Regions from separate parts of the Paraburkholderia sp. J41 genome, predicted to be linked through region 2. Evidence: predicted binding sites of a transcription regulator. Region 2 holds the regulator's gene; the other holds the start of a gene.
The links. The regulator LexA, encoded in region 2, represses DNA repair genes until DNA is damaged. The targets are predictions, from matches to a motif close to ACTGTATNNNNATACAGT.
Positions count from the first base shown of each region.

Region 1: imuA (translesion DNA synthesis-associated protein ImuA) is a predicted target of LexA. The motif match lies at 5,176-5,193, and genes of this name have one in related genera.

Region 1 covers NZ_CAJMZE010000039.1:38,218-46,761, reverse strand. The annotation lists gene ppx (exopolyphosphatase) at 1-881, shown strand, start outside; gene U5805_RS27545 (GNAT family N-acetyltransferase) at 999-1,817, opposite strand; gene U5805_RS27540 (SixA phosphatase family protein) at 1,989-2,462, opposite strand; gene U5805_RS27535 (hypothetical protein) at 3,064-3,861, opposite strand; gene U5805_RS27530 (hypothetical protein) at 3,858-4,178, opposite strand; partial or broken gene U5805_RS27525 (PAAR domain-containing protein) at 4,227-4,445, opposite strand; gene U5805_RS27520 (hypothetical protein) at 4,788-4,916, shown strand; tRNA gene U5805_RS27515 (tRNA-Pro) at 5,007-5,083, opposite strand; gene imuA (translesion DNA synthesis-associated protein ImuA) at 5,274-6,143, shown strand; gene U5805_RS27505 (DNA polymerase Y family protein) at 6,040-7,662, shown strand; gene U5805_RS27500 (error-prone DNA polymerase) at 7,692-8,544, shown strand, end outside.
Region 2 covers NZ_CAJMZE010000015.1:75,345-83,888, forward strand. The annotation lists gene cysT (sulfate ABC transporter permease subunit CysT) at 1-228, opposite strand, end outside; gene U5805_RS17330 (sulfate ABC transporter substrate-binding protein) at 372-1,475, opposite strand; gene lexA (transcriptional repressor LexA) at 1,793-2,443, shown strand; gene U5805_RS17340 (hypothetical protein) at 2,474-2,860, shown strand; gene U5805_RS17345 (DUF2939 domain-containing protein) at 2,971-3,684, shown strand; gene U5805_RS17350 (universal stress protein) at 3,834-4,304, opposite strand; gene nodI (nodulation factor ABC transporter ATP-binding protein NodI) at 4,591-5,505, shown strand; gene U5805_RS17360 (ABC transporter permease) at 5,522-6,394, shown strand; gene U5805_RS17365 (hypothetical protein) at 6,458-6,880, opposite strand; gene U5805_RS17370 (permease) at 7,289-8,350, opposite strand.

The DNA of each region.
Region 1 (8,544 bases), on a different contig from region 2:
ATCAGGCGATCGGCTCCTCGGGCACGGCGCGCGCGCTCGCGGAACTCGTGGAGGCCAACGGCTTCAACGATCCCGGCATCTCGCACGGCATTTCGCGCGGCGGGCTGGAGCGCCTGAAGCGCGCGCTCATCAAGGCCGAGAACGTGAACCGGCTCAAGCTCGTGGCGCTCAAGCCCGACCGCGTGCCGGTGCTGGCGGGCGGCCTCTCGATCATGATCGCGGTGTTCGACGAGCTGGGCATTGATTACGTCGACACCACCGACGGCGCATTGCGTCTGGGCGTGCTGTACGACCTGCTGGGCCGCTCGCAGCACGAGGACATGCGCACGGTCACGGTGGAAGGCTTCATGCGCCGCTATGGCGTGGATCGCGCGCAGGCGGGCCGTATCGCCGAACTGGCCGTGAAGTTCTACGAGCAGTTCGACGAACCCGACGAAGAACGCCGCGCAGAGAACCGCATGTTCCTCACGTGGGCCGCTTCGCTGCACGAGATCGGCTTGTCGATTTCGCACAGCGCGTATCACAAGCATTCCGCCTATATCGCCAGCAATGCCGACATGCCGGGCTTCTCGCGCACCGACCAGGCGCGTCTTGCCGCGCTCGTGCTCGGCCATGTGGGCAAGCTCGGCAAGCTTTCGCAAACGCGCGACGTGGAATGGCCGCTGCTGTTCTGCCTGCGCCTTGCGGCGCTGCTGTGCCGCCGCCGCGCGGACGTGGGGCTGCCGCACATCCAGGTCGAGCAGGAGGGCAGCGGCTACGAAGTGCTGCTGCCGAACGCGTGGGTGTCGAACAATCCGCTTACCGATTACAACCTCGTTCAGGAAGCGGCGGAGTGGGGCAAGGTCGGCATTCCGTATCGCGTGGTTTATACCGAGGAATGAGCGGCGAATCGGCACGCGTTGCAAGTAAAAAACCGGCTCGGTGGCGAGCCGGTTTTTTTTGCGCGGTCGATTCGATGCGAATGCGGTGTGGACGCGAGGAGGACGCGATGCTGAGCGTTAGCGCGCCATGGCGTCGCCGAGGAAATGCCGCGCATAACGCTCGTTGATTTCCGAGAGACGGAACAGCGTGAGGAAATCGGCGGTATTGAAATCGGGGTCCCACGCGGGGGCGCCGCAAATTTTCGCGCCAAGGCGCAGATAGCCCTTGATGAGCGGCGGCGGCACGGCGGCGGCGCCGGTGCGCAATTCCTCGACGGGCAGTGGCGTGTGCGGGAACGCGCGATATTCGGGGTCGGTCAGCGCGTTCGCGCCGAGCGAGGCGTACAGATTGGCCGCGTAGTGGCCGCCGTCGGCCATCGCGACGCTCGCGCAGCCGAGCATCGTCTCGTAGCCGTTTTGCTTCATGTACGCGCCCAGACCACCCCAGAGCGACATGATGACCGAGCCGCTGCGATAGTCGGGGTGTACGCACGAGCGGCCCACTTCGACCATTTTCGGGCGCAGATGCGCGAGGCGCGAAACGTCGAATTCGCTTTCGGCGTAGAGGCGGCCGATGCGCATGGCCTCGTGCGGCGGCAGCACGCGGTAGGTGCCGACGACCTTGAGCGTGTCGAGGTCGCGCACGATCAGATGATCGCAATACGTGTCGAAGGCGTCGACGTCGAGGCCGGCGGGGCCCGTGAGGCGCGCGCCCATCTCTTCGGCGAACACACGGTAGCGCAGGCGCTGCGCTTCGCGCAGTTCCTCGTCGCTGCGAGCCCACGTCACCTGCAGGCGATGCTGCGCGGTGACCGTTTCTTCGGCGCGCGGCAGTCGCCGGTGCGACTCGAACATCGTCGAGGCGAACGGCAGGGGAGGCATCGGCAGATCTCGCATGGGGCGTCCTGGTCGAAAGGTAACGGAACTTTTGCGGCCAATGTAGTAAGACGCGGTTACGGTTGCATGGCAACGCAATGACGATTCGATGACGTCATGTAAGCCGATGGCAAGCACCGGGCCTGTGGCGGCCCGGCCCGGCGAGCAAAGGCGTTGCGAGGAAGGCGGGGATCAGACGAGGTCGGGGGTGATGGCGGCGTGCAGCACGGCTTGTTCGTCGCCCAGGCGTTCGCGGCTCGCGATCCAGAGCACGCCCGCTTTCTTGACGGCCCAGCCGCGCGGGTGGGCGCCTTCGGCGGCGGCGTCGAGCAGATGCGCGGCCACTTCGCCGAGCGTGGGCTGGTGGCCGACCACCACCACGGCCGGCGCGATGCCGCCGGGCCAGCCGGCAGCGGCGAGCACGGCATCGACGCTCGCATCCGGCGCCAGTTCGCGCACGACGCGATACTGGTCCGTGAGTGCCTCGGCGGTCTGGATGGTGCGCGCGGCGGGACTCGCGAGAATTAGCGCGTCGTCGGGCAGGCGTGCGCGCAGCCAGCGGGCGACGCTTTGCGCCTGTTTGCGTCCGCGCGTGGTGAGCTGGCGGGCGAGGTCGCTGGAGGCGATGTCTTCGGCTTCGGCGTGCCGCCAGAGGATGAGGTGCATGGCGTCTCCTGGTTGTGTAGGGGCGTAGGCTTGAACCGGGGTTGAGCGAGCGGCGTGCCGCGCTGGTTTATGGTTTTCGCGACGCGCGTTCGGGTGGGCTCTGGGGTTCTTTCGTGGCTCCTGATGGTTCTTCCTTATGGTGCATGCGTTGGGGTGGAGATCCATTCGAGAGCCACTGCGGACGGGTACGCCACTACTGCCCACCGCGTACTAGCCCTAATTTCAAACGTGTTTGGCTTTGGAGCACAACCCAGCCACCGGCGTGGGAAAGAGTGCTGAACACTCCCGGGATCGCTTCCTTCAGGGCACCGAGCTGCCGCACTTCTTCATGGCACTAAATGCGGAACCCCACGAATGTACCTGCACGCCGCAGTCGACTATCGAAGGACAAAATAAGAAATTGCACTTGCGACGAGAGCTACAGCAGAACCATAGAGCCAGGCTTTCGTTCTCAGGAAATCGAGCTTGGAGACGGGGGGCTCATTTGAGCCATCAAGGTCCCAGTAATCCACACCTGGCTCCCCCATGACATTAATTAGAATAATCACCGCAGAAATGGCGAAGACAATGAATATGACTAGAAAAATAAGCATGGACATGGTTAGTTGCTCATCCAGTCTATGAACACAGGAAGCTCTTCCTGATACATGTCGTTAGCAGCCTCAGCGGCCATGCCACCGACATTGCTTCCAATGAGAACCACGGCGGCAGCGCACAAGGGCTCAGCAGGACCACAGATAAAGGACGCACCCAGCCCAGCGACGACGCCCCCAATCAGGCCGCCTGCAATGATGCTTCCCTGCCTTGCAACCTCTTTGACCTTGTCCTTGGCATTTATGACTTCACCCGTCGCCAGAATCGCAGTGACGAGCACCGCAACCCGAGCACCAATCTGAAGTCTGCGAACCTTTGTCGTGACCTTGACACTACCCTGACCCGCTTTGCTCAAGACCTTGTAGTAGACCGCATTCCGTTCCTCTACAGTCAGATTGACAAAATCTTTCTGATAAAGCTCGTGAGAGTATTTATTCAGGTAGTAGTCGAATCCTCTTGCATGAAGCTTGAGTTTTTCCGCCTGGGCGAGACCCAGAGCAGAAGTGTATTTTCGATACTCCACAAATATCTTGTCACGCAGACCACTGCAATATTCAGCCCCTTCTTTGACCGTCATATTGCCGTTGGTAACTTCCTCCCTTACCTGGTCAGAGAGCATGCGGATATGTTTCACATACTGCTGACGCACGGCATTGTCGAAAATGGCATTGGTTGCAAAGAGGTTTGCAACTGACTCGAAGTCTTTTATGGCTGCTTCGAGAATCGCACTTTCGATAGCGTGAGTCGTCTGAGTGTTGTAGGAACCCTCAGCGACAGCGTGATTAGCTGGTTTGACTTCGCTCATGCCTGTCCCACCATCGCGGAAAGAAGACTGCCCATGACTGACGTGCCGTCAGTCTGAGGCTCAGAATGGACAACCTCTAATTTCTGGCAGGCTGAAGCATTGGGGCGCTCGAAATGCACCTTGTTACCGGAGTCAAACACTCCTTCCTGCATCGAGCCGTCTGAGAAATGGGCACGGCAACGCAAGCCTTCGCAACTGCCCGCATCGTTCAGGGCAAAGCGTATCCAATGATCCCCAGTCGGCGTGTCGGCCAGCAGATTGCCAGTTGGACTATAGCCCATGCTGGCAAGCTCATGACCTTGAATGGTCTCATACATGGACGATTGGGAAGCAATCATGACAGGAGGTGGGCTGCACCTGCACTGACAGATATCGTCCTGCAGAGCCCGCATTTTGCCCATCATGACAACAGGCAGACGCGGACCTTTGGCGACAATCTGGCCCGTGGACTTGCAAGCCGGGCAGCTAACATGAGCACCTACAAAAGTCAGTGCTTGCCCTTCATGGGAAACGAAGTGAATCCCCTCGATAACAGTTCCTCCCGCTGAGGACTTGTCACCGACCCTCAAATAATTTCGTTGCACGCCGAATCTCTCAGTTTCTTGATATTAAGTCTGAGAAAACTAGCACAGGCAATACGGCACAGTCAAAATTTAATTTTTAAGCTCTTTCAGTCATTCACTGGGCATTGTTTTGTCTCGCTTACGGCTTCGGAATTTCGGAGGATGGCGAAACGTCAAGCCAGTCTGAAAGCGTTTTAATCTTATCGGCAATCAATTCGCATATTCCGTTGCTGTTCCTGTTGAGGTATGCGGAAGCACTCTATTGCTTGTGGTGAATTTTATATCCTTCCTTTGATCAATATAAAATAGATTTAGGCGATAAATTGCCAAAAAATTGATCTATTTTTATAAAGGAAGAATTCGATGTTTTATCTCACAGAAAACCACGTTCGTATCGCTGTCGATCGGGTTGGCGGTCCTACCAAGACGGCAAACCTGGCTTCCGTCAGCAACGCGACGATCCACAACTGGCTGAAAGCCGGACGTATCTGAGGGATCCAGAGGTTCGACGGGAAATCAACGGGCTGCGTACCCCGGCCGGAAATAAAAAGGGGTTAGCCGAAGCTAACCCCTTGATATTACTGGTCGGAGCGATAGGATTCGAACCTACGACCCTCTGATCCCAAATCAGATGCGCTACCAGGCTGCGCTACGCTCCGACGAATCAGCGATTGTATCGGCTAAGCTCGCGCACCGTCAAATCCTTCGCACGAAGGCTTTCTTTCCCCGCTCTCCACGCATCCTGAAAAATACTGTATAAATATACAGGAATGGACGTGCCGTCCCGTTCTTGCCATGCCCCAATTTCGTTGCCGGGCAGGGCGAGGTATTCCCCGAACTTCCTGAAACATGGCCGCAGCCCTTCAGCTCACACCGCCGTCCACGGCGCAGCTTGCCGCGCATTTGCCGCCCGGCTTGCAAAGCCGCGTCTGGCAAGGCGATCAGCTCGCATATGCGAGCGAGCGCTCGGTGCCGAGCGGCCACGCCGCGCTCGACGCCCAGTTGCCGGGCGCCGGCTGGCCCACGGGCAGCCTCACGGAGCTGCTCGTGGAGCACGGCGGCATCGGCGAAATGCGGCTCGTCGCGCCCGCGCTGCGCGCGCTCACGGCGCAGTCCGGGCGGCACGCGATCCTCGTTGCGCCGCCGTGGCAGCCGTACGCCTGCGCGCTCAAGGCATGGGGCGTCGCGCTGGAACGCGTGATCTGGGTGCGCGCGAGCGAGGACGAGGCGGGCTGGGTTGCCGAGCAGGCGCTCAAGCAGGAGGGCATCGGCGCGGTGCTGCTCTGGCAGGCAAAGGCGCGGCCCGACACGGTGCGGCGGTTGCAGGTCGCCGCGCAGGATTCGCAGGCGCTCGCGTTTCTCATGCGGCCGCCCGCCGCGCGCAACCAGTCGTCGCCGGCACCGTTGCGCATGACTTGCACGCCGGTGGCGCCGCCCGCCGACGGCACGCTGAACCGGCGCGAATGGATGCAGCACGCCGCGCTTTCGGTCGACATTTTCAAGCGCCGCGGGCCGCCGCCCGCGCAACCCCTCGTCATCACTTTGCCGTTGCAGGACGCGGTGCTGCCCCAGCCGGACGCAGCATCGGGCGTCATGCCGTGGCCCAAGGTCAATCATGCTGTGGATCGCCGTCACCTTGCCGCTGCTGCCGCTGGAGGCCGTGAGGCCGCCGCTGCCGTCCCCGTCGTTCCCGCCGCCGCTGTTGCGCCCTTCGGATGATGGCGGCAGTGCCGATGCCGCCGCCGCGCCGCGCTGTTATGCGCTCGCCGACCACGCGCGCATCCTGATCGCCGATCTCGATGCGCTGCGCCTGGGCGTGGTGGCCGGCGGCACCCGCGCGCACGCGCTGGCGCTCGCGCCGGGGCTCGTGCTGCTCGAAGCCGATCCGGCGCGCGAGACCCGCGCCTTCGAGGCGCTGGCGCTCGCCTTGCTCGCGTACACGCCGAAGGTGTCGCTCGCGCCCGCGCCGCTGCCGCATACGGTGCTGCTCGAAGTGGGCTCGGGGCTGCGTCTTTTCGGCGGCGTGCGCGCGCTGCTCGCGAAGGTCGCGGCCACGGTCGCGGATTGCGGGCACGTCGCGCGCATCGCCTGCGCGCCCACCGCGTGGGGCGCATGGACGCTCGCGCAAGCGCGCGCCACGCAAACCTCGCGCCGCTGGCGCGTGCTCAAGGATGCGACGCTCGCGCGCACGCTCGACGCCTTGCCGGTCGGGCTCGCGCCGTTCGCCGCGCAGCACGACCACGCGCTTACGCAGATCGGTTGCGCGACGCTCGGCGATTTGCGGCGCCTGCCGCGCGACGGCATCGTGCGTCGTTTTGGCGACGGCGTGCTCGCGTGGCTCGCGCAGGCGCGCGGCGAGGCGCCCGATCCGCGCGGCTGGTTCGAGGCGCCGCCGTCGTTCCAGGCGTCGCTCGAATTGCAGGCGCGGGTGGAAAGCGCCGAGGCGCTGCTGTTCGCCGCGCGCCGCCTCGTGATGCAACTGGCCGGCTGGCTCGCCGCGCAGCACGCGGCGCTGGCGGGTTTCGAATTGCGTCTCGAACACGAACTGGCTTCGCGTCATGCGCCGCGCACGTCGAGTCTCGCCATCGCGTGGGCCGCGCCTTCGCGCGACGCCGACCATTTGCTGTGGCTGCTGCGCGAGCGGCTCAATCAGACCCAACTCGCCGCGCCCGTCATCGGCCTCGCGCTCGTGGCTGCGGACGTGAGCGATTACGCCGCGCCCACCGACACGCTGTTTCCGATGGCGGAAGCCGCCGAAGCCTCGCTCGGCCAACTGTTCGAGCGCATCGGCGCGCGGCTCGGCGAGCAGAACGTGTTGCAGCTTTTCGTCGAGGACGATCACCGGCCCGAGCAGGCGATGTCGGCACGGCCGTGGCGCGCGGAGAAAGCGAAGGGCGGCGGCAAGCCGCGTCGGCCGAAACAGGCGGCGCAAGCGCGCGAGGACGCGAACGCGCCTGTGCAAAGCGCGTTCGATCTGCCCGAGGTGCCGTTGCCCGCGCAGCCGCGCCCGGCGTGGCTGCTCGAAAAGCCGCTCAAGCTCGCGACGCGCGGCGACCGGCCCATTTATCGCCGCCCGCTCAAGCGCCTCACGCGCACGGAGCGCATCGAGTCGGGCTGGTGGGACGGCGAGAGCGTCGAGCGCGACTACTATGTCGCCGCCGACGATCAGGGCCGCATGTTCTGGCTGTATCGCGAACGCACCGGCGGCCAGTGGTATTTGCAGGGGCTGTTCGGTTAGCGCCCCGCGTTTTTGTTTTCACCGTCACCATGTCGAATCGCGCGACGCCCGGCTCGCCGCCTGCGCAATCATCGGCGCAGTTTCCCGATTACGCGGAGCTGCATTGCCTGACTCATTTCTCGTTCCTGCGCGGCGCGTCGCGTCCGCGCGAACTGGTCGAGCAGGCGATCCTGCACGGCTATCGCTCGCTCGCCATCACCGACGAATGCTCGCTCGCCGGCGTCGTGCGCGCATGGAGCGCGCTCAACGAGTACGACGCGGCGCGCAGGCAGGCGCACACCGAGGCGACGCGCGCGGCCCGTTTGCTCGGCGGCGACGTGCCCGCGCCGTTCAAACCGTCGCTGCATCTCATCATCGGCAGCGAACTCCATCTCGTCGACGAGCACGGCGCGCCGTTTTGCACGCTCGTCGCGCTCGCGATGAACCGCGAGGGCTATGGCAATCTTTGCGAGCTGATTACGCTTGCGCGTTCGCGGGCGCCGAAGGGCAGCTATCGCCTGCATCCCGCCGATTTCACCGAGCCTCAAGGCGATCTCGCGCATCTGAAGTATCTGCGCGATTGCGTGCTGCTGCTCGTGCCGCAAGGTGCGGCCACGCCCGCGCAAACCTTGCGCGCCGCGCACTGGCTCGCCGGTTTCGCGGCCGAGCGTGCGTGGCTCGCGCTCGAGCTTTGGTACACCGGCAATGACGACGCGCAGCTCGACGTGCTGCGGCACATTTCGCAGGAAAGCGGCTTGCCGCTCGTCGCCGCGGGCGGCGTGGTGATGCATGCGCGTTCGCGCAAGCCCTTGCAGGACACGCTGAGCGCGATTCGCATCGGCAAGCCGCTCGCCGCGTGCGGGCGCGCGCTCGAGCAGAATGCCGAACGCCATCTGCGCTCGC
Region 2 (8,544 bases):
GTTGATGAGCGCGCCGCCGAGCGCCGAAAGAAACGTGAGCCGATACGACGCGATCACGCGCGGCGACCACACCGCGCGCACGAACTGGCTCCAGTCGAGCGTCGCCGTCTTGAGGAAGGTGGAGGCCAGCGGGATCAGCACCACGAGGCTCAGGTAAGCCACCGTGATGCCGAGCGTCAGGCCGAATCCCGGCAGCGCACTGGGCTTGCGTAATCGAAACGTCGTCATGCTCGTCGTCCAGACATGGGTTGCGCTTTTTTGCGCCGAAAAGCGCGCCCGTGGGCGCGCTTCGTTGTTATGCGGCCGCGTCGTTCCTGTGCGCGGCCGATGCTTTCGGTTGCTGCCTTGCGTCGTAGCGTCCCGCTCGCGCCTTACTGCGGCTGATAGATGGAGTCGAACACGCCGCCGTCCGCGAAATGCGTCTTCTGCGCCTTGGCCCAGCCGCCGAACGTGTCGTCGACCGTGTAAAGCTTCAGCTTCGGAAACTTCGCCGTGAGCGCCGCGGGCACCGCGGTCGAACGCGGACGATAGAAGTTCTTCGCGGCGATCTCCTGACCTTCCTCGCTATAAAGGAACTGCAAATAGGCTTCCGAAACCTTGCGCGTGCCCTTCTTGTCGACGACCTTGTCCACCACGGCAACGGGCGGCTCGGCCAGAATGCTCACCGAAGGCACGACGATCTCGAACCTGTCGGGGCCGAATTCCTTGAGCGAGAGAAACGCCTCGTTTTCCCAGGCGATCAGCACGTCGCCGATATCGCGCTGCACGAAGCTCGTGGTCGCGCCGCGCGCGCCCGAATCGAGCACGCCCGCATTCTTGTAGACCTTCGTCACGAACTCCTTCGCCTTCTGCTCGTTGCCGCCCGGCTGATGCAGCGCGTAGGCCCACGCCGCAAGGTAGTTCCAGCGCGCGCCGCCCGAGGTTTTCGGATTCGGCGTCACGATCGAGACGCCCGGCTTCGCGAGATCGTCCCAATCCTTGATGTGCTTCGGGTTGCCCTTGCGCACGAGAAACACGATGGTCGAGGTGTACGGCGAGGCGTTGTCCGGCAGACGCTTTTGCCAGTCTTTCGCGACGAGGCCCTTGTTGGCGAGCGCGTCGATGTCCCAGGCGAGCGCGAGCGTGACGACATCGGCTTGCAGGCCGTCGAGCACCGAACGCGCCTGCGCGCCCGAGCCGCCATGCGACTGCTTGATGGTGATGGTTTCGCCCGTCTTCGCCTTCCACTGCTTGATGAAGGCTTCGTTGATGTCCTGATACAACTCGCGCGTCGGGTCGTAGGAGACGTTGAGCAGCGCGGTATCGGCATGCGCGGCCACGGGCGCCAGCGCCGCCGCGCCGCCCAGCAATGCCGCGACCGGCACGATCAGCGGCGCCGCTCCGAGCGCCAGCCTCGCCGCCCATGTCCTGAGCCAGCCTGCTCGCGGCGCTTTCTCCGCCGCTTTCCCCGCCAATTTCCCCGATTCCGTGACCATCTATCTGTTCTCCGTGCCCGTATGTGGTTGCCGGCAAGTTGCCGCTCAGTTGCCGACTCAGTTGCCGCTAACGATGGAGGCCAGTCTAGCGATCCGCTTACATCATTAAAAATAATGTTTCTTCATTTTTTAATACGCAAAAGTGGTAAGCGACAGAGGAAACCGCTGCAACGGCATTTTTCCGTCCGTCAGGGCGCCATGAAACGCTGCTGCGGCGGCATCGGCAAGGCATCGGGGCGACGAACTTCAAGTAACACTTGAAAAGCGGCAAATACTGTATAAAAATACAGTCACCTGTTTAAACATACAGTGGCGCCATGACCAAACTCACCGCACGACAACAGCAGGTTTTCGATCTGATCCGCCGGGCGATCGAGCGCACCGGCTTCCCGCCCACCCGCGCCGAAATCGCGGCGGAGCTGGGTTTCAGTTCCGCCAATTCGGCCGAGGAACATTTGCGCGCGCTGGCGCGCAAGGGCGTGATCGAGCTGGCTGCGGGCGCCTCGCGCGGCATCCGTCTCGTGCCCATGGGCGACGAGCTGCCGCATCAGTTCACGCTGCCGCATGCGAGCATCATGCAGCTCGCGCTGCCGCTCGTCGGCCGCGTGGCGGCGGGCAGCCCGATCCTCGCGCAGGAACATATCTCGCAGAACTACATGTGCGACCCGGCGCTCTTTTCGAGCCGCCCCGACTATCTGCTGAAAGTGCGCGGTCTTTCGATGCGCGACGCCGGCATTCTCGACGGCGACCTGCTCGCCGTGCAGAAGAAGGCCGAGGCGAAGGACGGCCAGATCGTCGTGGCGCGTCTTGGCGACGACGTCACGGTCAAACGCCTCAAGCGCCGCCCGAACGGCCTGGAGCTGATCGCCGAAAACCCCGACTACGACAATATTTTCGTCGAGTCCGGCAGCGCGGAATTCGCGCTGGAAGGCATCGCGGTCGGCTTGATTCGCCCCACCGAATTCTAAAAATCCGCTGATATCCGTCTGGAGAGAGTCATGGAACGCCTTGCCCGTCTGCTGCCCTTCCGTCAATTCGGCCGCCTGCGTCATCTGCGTGGAATCGCCTCGTGCGCCGCGCGCGAGATGCGCGCCACGGCTGCCGCCATCAACGGCTCGCTCTTCGACGATATCGACAACGCGCCCAACCTCGTCGCCACCAGCACGGCCGACCTGCCGCCGCTGCCCTCGGCACAGCCGGCGTTCGCGCGTGTTTCGCTCAACAGCGCGCTCAACGTCGACCAACCCGCGCGCCGCGCGCCGGTGCGCGTCTATCACGGCCCGTCGCGGCTCATTCTGGTGGGCACGGTGGACGCGGTGTGCCGCGCGATCGACCGCTGCATTGCCGAGCAACCGACCGACTTGCCGGCCGCGCTCGCGAAATAAGGCACGCGCGTCGCAAAAAAGGACGCGCCGCGATGCGGGTTCTGTTTGTGCTTCGGGATCGTTTTCGCTTTATGGCGGTCAATCCTTGACCGAACGATCACGCCCACCTTATGACAGAGCCGCTCGCGAATACCTCAAGCTGGAAAAAGCCCCTTGCGATCACCGTCGCGGTGATTGCTACCGTTGCGGTACTCGGTTATGGCTACGCGTCGCCGTATATCGCCGTGAATCGCATGAAAGCCGCTGCCGACGCGCGCGACGCCGCCACGCTCAACGAATACGTCGATTACCCGGCGCTGCGCGTGAGTCTGAAGCAGCAAGTTGGCGCGCTGTTGCAGCAGCGCATTCACGCGCAGCACAGCAGCAATCCGCTTTTGCTGCTCGGCGCGGTGATCGGCGCGGCGTTGATCGGCCCGCTCGTGGACGCCTACGCTACGCCCGATGGTGTGGCCGCACTGCTCAACGGCATGCCGCCCACGGGCAAGCCGGGCGAACAACCCGCGGCGCCCGCGCCGCAAACCTCGGGCGCGCAGCCGGCGCCGCCTGTTCAATCAACGCAACCGGCGCCCGCAGCGCCGCCGGCCGCCGCGCCCGCACCACCCGCTCAACCTGCTCCGCCCGTGCAAACCGCCCCGGGCACGCCTGCACCGGGATCACGGCCTGTTACCGCGGCGGGCTATCGCAGCCTCAATGAGTTCGCGCTCACATGGGACCGCGGCACGACGGGCGAGCACTACGCCGCCATCCTTCAGCGCCACGGGCTTTTTTTCTGGAAGCTCGCGGCGGTCGAGCTCAATGAGGGAAGCGCGGCAAATTCGCCGTAACGGCGTTTGCCGTAAAAGCATCGCCGCAAAGCCGGTTCCGGGGCGAACCGGCTTCGCACTGGATTGAGCCGCTCAATTGGGCCGCTCAATTGGGCCGCTCAATTGCGCCGCTCAATGCGTCACTCAGAGCGGCGCCTGTCAGGGCAATCTCAAGCGGCGGCTTGCTGCTGTTTTTCCTCGGCCGCCGACGAACACGCCACAAGAATCGAACACGACACGCGATCGAGCAGCGGCGTATTGCCCGCGCCCATCCACCAGCGCGCAAGCCCGGTGCGGCAGCGATGCCCGACCACCACGAGATCGACGTTCAGTTCGATGGCGAGATTTGCGATTTCGTCGATCGGATGCCCGAATGCAAAGTGCCCCTGCGCGCGCACACCGCGCTCGGTGAGCCAATCCACGCCTTCCTGAAGAATCTCGCGCGCTGTTTCCTCGAAGCGGCCGCACGCCACATCGGTCAGCAGCCCCGCGCTTTGAGCGATGGACGAGCGCATGTCGACGACCGAGAGCAGATGCGTTTCGGCCTGCAAGTCGAGCGCAAGGTCGGCGCCGCAGCGCAGCGCCTTGCGGCCTTCGCGCGAGCCGTCGTAACAGAGCAGGATTTTCTTGTAGCTCGCCATGATCATTTCTCCCTACCCGCATGAAGTGCGGGCTGTGCGATTCTCATGATCGTGCGCCGCAATTGGCGATGCAAGGGTTGGAAAACGCCAGGTCGGCATCAAAAAACGCCAGATTTTTGCCGATGGTTTCCTGACAGGACGCACGCCGCTTGCGCCCGCGCACCGATTCGCGCCGCAACACGGCGCGCAACGCTCCCGCTGCCCGCTCGCGGCGCAGCGATGCACTAGAATGGACCGCCTCGGCTTCGCGCCCTTTCGCCCACGTCGACCTTTTCCCATTTTGTCCATGCCCGCAGCCGCCATCGAATTCGAGCAGGTCATCAAACACTACGGCGACCGCGCGGTCGTCAACGGACTGTCGTTCGAGGTCGTGCCCGGCGAATGTTTCGGTCTGCTCGGACCCAACGGCGCGGGCAAGACCACGACGCTGCGCATGCTGCTCGGCATCGTCGCGCCCGACGCGGGGCGCATCAGCCTGTGCGGCGAACCGGTGCCCGCGCGCGCCCGCCACGCGCGCGCGCGCGTGGGCGTCGTGCCGCAGTTCGACAACCTCGATCCCGACTTCACCGTGCGCGAGAACCTGCTCGTGTTCGGCCGCTACTTCGGTTTGTCGGCGCAACAAACGCGCGATCTCGTCGCGCCGCTGCTCGAATTCGCGCGGCTCGAAAGCAAGGCCGACGCGCGCGTGGGCGAGCTGTCCGGCGGCATGCGCCGGCGCCTCACGCTGGCGCGCGCGCTCGTCAACGATCCCGACGTGCTCGTGATGGACGAACCCACCACGGGTCTCGATCCGCAGGCGCGTCATCTGATCTGGGAACGCCTGCGCTCGCTGCTCGCGCGCGGCAAGACCATCCTGCTCACGACGCATTTCATGGAGGAGGCGGAGCGGCTCTGCAATCGCGTCTGCGTGATCGAGGAAGGCCGCAAGATCGCCGAGGGCACGCCCAGGACGTTGATCGAAACGGAGATCGGCTGCGACGTGATCGAGGTGTACGGCCCGGACCCGGCCGCGCTGCGCGACGAACTGGCATCGAGCGCGAAGCGCACCGAAATCAGCGGCGAAACGCTGTTCTGCTACGTCGACGACCCCGCGCCGATCCATGCGAAGCTGCGCCCTCGCTCGGACCTGCGCTATCTGCACCGGCCGGCGAATCTCGAAGATGTGTTCCTGCGGCTCACCGGCCGCGAGATGCAAGACTGAAGCGGCACGACTCCCCATGCAAACCCGCACCCACGAATCCGCCAACGCCAACGCAAACACCGGCGCCAACGCCGATGCAAACGCCAACGCCGGCCTCGCGCCCGCTCGCGAACCGCGCGCCGCGCTGCCCTCGAACGCCGCCAACTGGATCGCCGTCTGGCGGCGCAACTATCTGGTCTGGCGCAAGCTCGCGATCGCCTCGATGTTCGGCAATCTCGCCGATCCGATGATCTATCTGTTCGGCCTCGGCTTCGGGCTCGGGCTGATGGTCGGCCATGTGGACGGCGTGTCGTATATCGCGTTCCTCGCGGCGGGCACGGTGGCGTCGTCGGTGATGATGTCGGCGAGCTTCGAGGCGATGTACTCGGGGTTTTCGCGCATGCACGTTCAGCGCACGTGGGAAGCGATCATGCACACGCCGCTTTCGCTCGGCGACGTCGTGCTCGGTGAAGTGGTCTGGGCCGCCAGCAAGTCGATGCTCTCGGGCGTGGCGATCATGATCGTCGCCGCGCTGCTCGGCTATGCGAGTTTCCCGTCCATGCTGCTCGCGCTGCCCGTCATCGCGCTCGCGGGCCTCGCGTTCGCGAGCTGCGCGATGATCGTCACCGCGCTCGCGCCGTCCTACGACTTCTTCATGTTCTATCAAACGCTCGTGCTCACGCCGATGCTGCTGCTCTCGGGCGTGTTCTTCCCGATCACGCAGTTGCCCGCCGCCGCGCAGCACATCACGCTGATGTTGCCGCTCGCGCACGCGGTCGCGCTGATTCGCCCCGCGATGCTCGCGCGCCCCGTCGACCAGCCGCTTGTGCATCTGGCCGTGCTCGTGCTTTACGTGATCGTGCCGTTCGCGATCGCTTCGGTGCTGTTCCGCCGCCGCATGATGCGTTGATGCGCCCGGGCGGCATGCGCGGCTGCGGGCGGCGTTCGCGCGCCTGACCGCCAAACGCCGCGCTCAGTCTTCGTCGTCGCCCCAGGGAATCTCGACGTCCGAAATAAATGCGACCGTCGCGAACGGGCCGCCGTCCTGACGTCCCATCTTGCCGTCGGCGCGATGCCATTCCACGCGAAAGATCGTCGATTGCGTCTGCGCGAGCAGGCGCACCGTGCGAATTTCCTCGGGATCGGCTTCCTCGACGGGATCGTCGAGCGAGATCAACAGCGACTGCGGCCAGACACCGTCGGCGGGATCGTAAATGCGGTCGCCGTCGGGAATGGACGTGTGCGCCTCGACGCCGATCGTTGCCGAAGCCTCGACGATCATCTTGCCGAGCGCGCGCAGCACCGCCGTCGCGCGCGCCGAGTTGGCCTGGCGGATCGCGAGATCGCCACGCGTGAGCGCCTGCTCGAGTTTCGGATGGGTTTTTTGCTGTGCCATGCTGGTTTCGGGCTGCGGCCCGCTCCTGTGCAAACGGAAAACCGTCCGGTGGTAATGAAAACGTTGTGAGTCCGCAAACGCGTTCGGGCCGCGCGATTCGCGCCGCACCGATGTGAAGTCTAGCGGCAGCGCGCGCAAAGCGCCGTTTCATCGTCGCGTCGATGTCGCGCCGCACGCGCCACGCCGTGCCGGAATGCGCGCCGAGGCGAACCCCGAGCGCCGTTTCAGCCGCTTTCAGCCCCTTCAGCCGCATTAAGCGCCCCTTAAGCGCCAACCAGGCAAGACCAAAGCGACCTGTGCCCAGCCCCGCTCCGGCCACGGCCCTGGTCAAAAGCAAGCGGGGAAACACACCAGTAAGCGCACCATGAAACGCGCGGGAAACGGCCTAAAAATCGCCCAGAAACCGGCCTAAAAACCGAGCGCGACCGCCGCCAGCCCCGCGACGACGCCGAACAGCACCACGGTCGTGCCGACGAGCGCGAGCACGCGCGGGCGGAACGATCCGGCCAGCATCGCGAACGACGGCACGCTCACGGGCGGCAGCGTCATCAGCAGTGCGCCGGCCGGCCCCACGCCCATGCCGAGCGCGAGCATCGCCTGAATGATGGGCACTTCGCCGGCGGTCGGGATCACGAACAACATGCCGACGAAGGCGAACGCCACGATCCAGCCGATGCTGCTCGTGATTTCCGGGCCGATATGCGGAAAGAGCCACGCGCGCGCCGCGCCGAGCAGCAGCACCAGCACGATGTATTCAGGCACGAGCCGCACGGCCATGCGCGCGAAAATGCGCAGCCAGCGCACGAACACGTTGCCGCCCTCGGCCTGCTGCTGGGCGAGCTGCGCGAGACGGCTGTCGGCGGCGCGCGTTTCCTCCGGCGTGACGAGCCGGTTCGCGAACCAGCCGAGGCCGAACACCATCAGCACGCCCAGCACGAGACGCAGCGCGCTCCACTGCCAGCCGAGCACGAAGCCCATGAACACGAGCGTCGCGGGATTGAGCACCGAATTGCCGAGCCAGAACGCGATCGCGCCGCCCGCCGAAGCGTTGCGCGCGCGCAGGCCGACCACCACCGGCGCGGCGCAGCACGTACACATCATGCCGGGCACCGCGAGCAGCCCGCCGGCGGCCACGCTGCCGAAGCCGCGCCGCCCGAGCACGCGCGCGACCCACTGCACGGGCAGGAGCGCCTGCACGGCCGAACCGAGCAACAGGCCGAGCACCATCGCTTGCCAGATCGCCTTGCCGTAGGCGAGCGCATAGTCGAGCGCGGCGGCGAGCGACGGTGCGGGGGCGCTCGCGGCGCCGCCCATCAGGATCGACTTGCCGATGGAATGCGTTTGCTGGGCCGTGAACGCACGGTGATAGTACGGAAACCACTTCACGTAGAAGAGGCCGGCCACGGCCAGCAGAATGAAGATGGGCCAGCCGTACGACGGGGGCGATTGCGCGGGACGGGCAGTCGTCATGACGAAGTTTCTCCGGGGTGAAGCGGCGATTAAGTGGCGATTAAGCGGCGATTTAAGCGACGGTTAAGCGAAATTGAAAAGCAGCCGGCCGGCGCAAGCCAAGGCGCAGGCAACGGTGCCGGCACCGGCGGGCGCGCCGCACGGCGCAACACCGGCCGGCGCCAGTCTGGATCGTAGTGTAGGCCCTGCTCGCG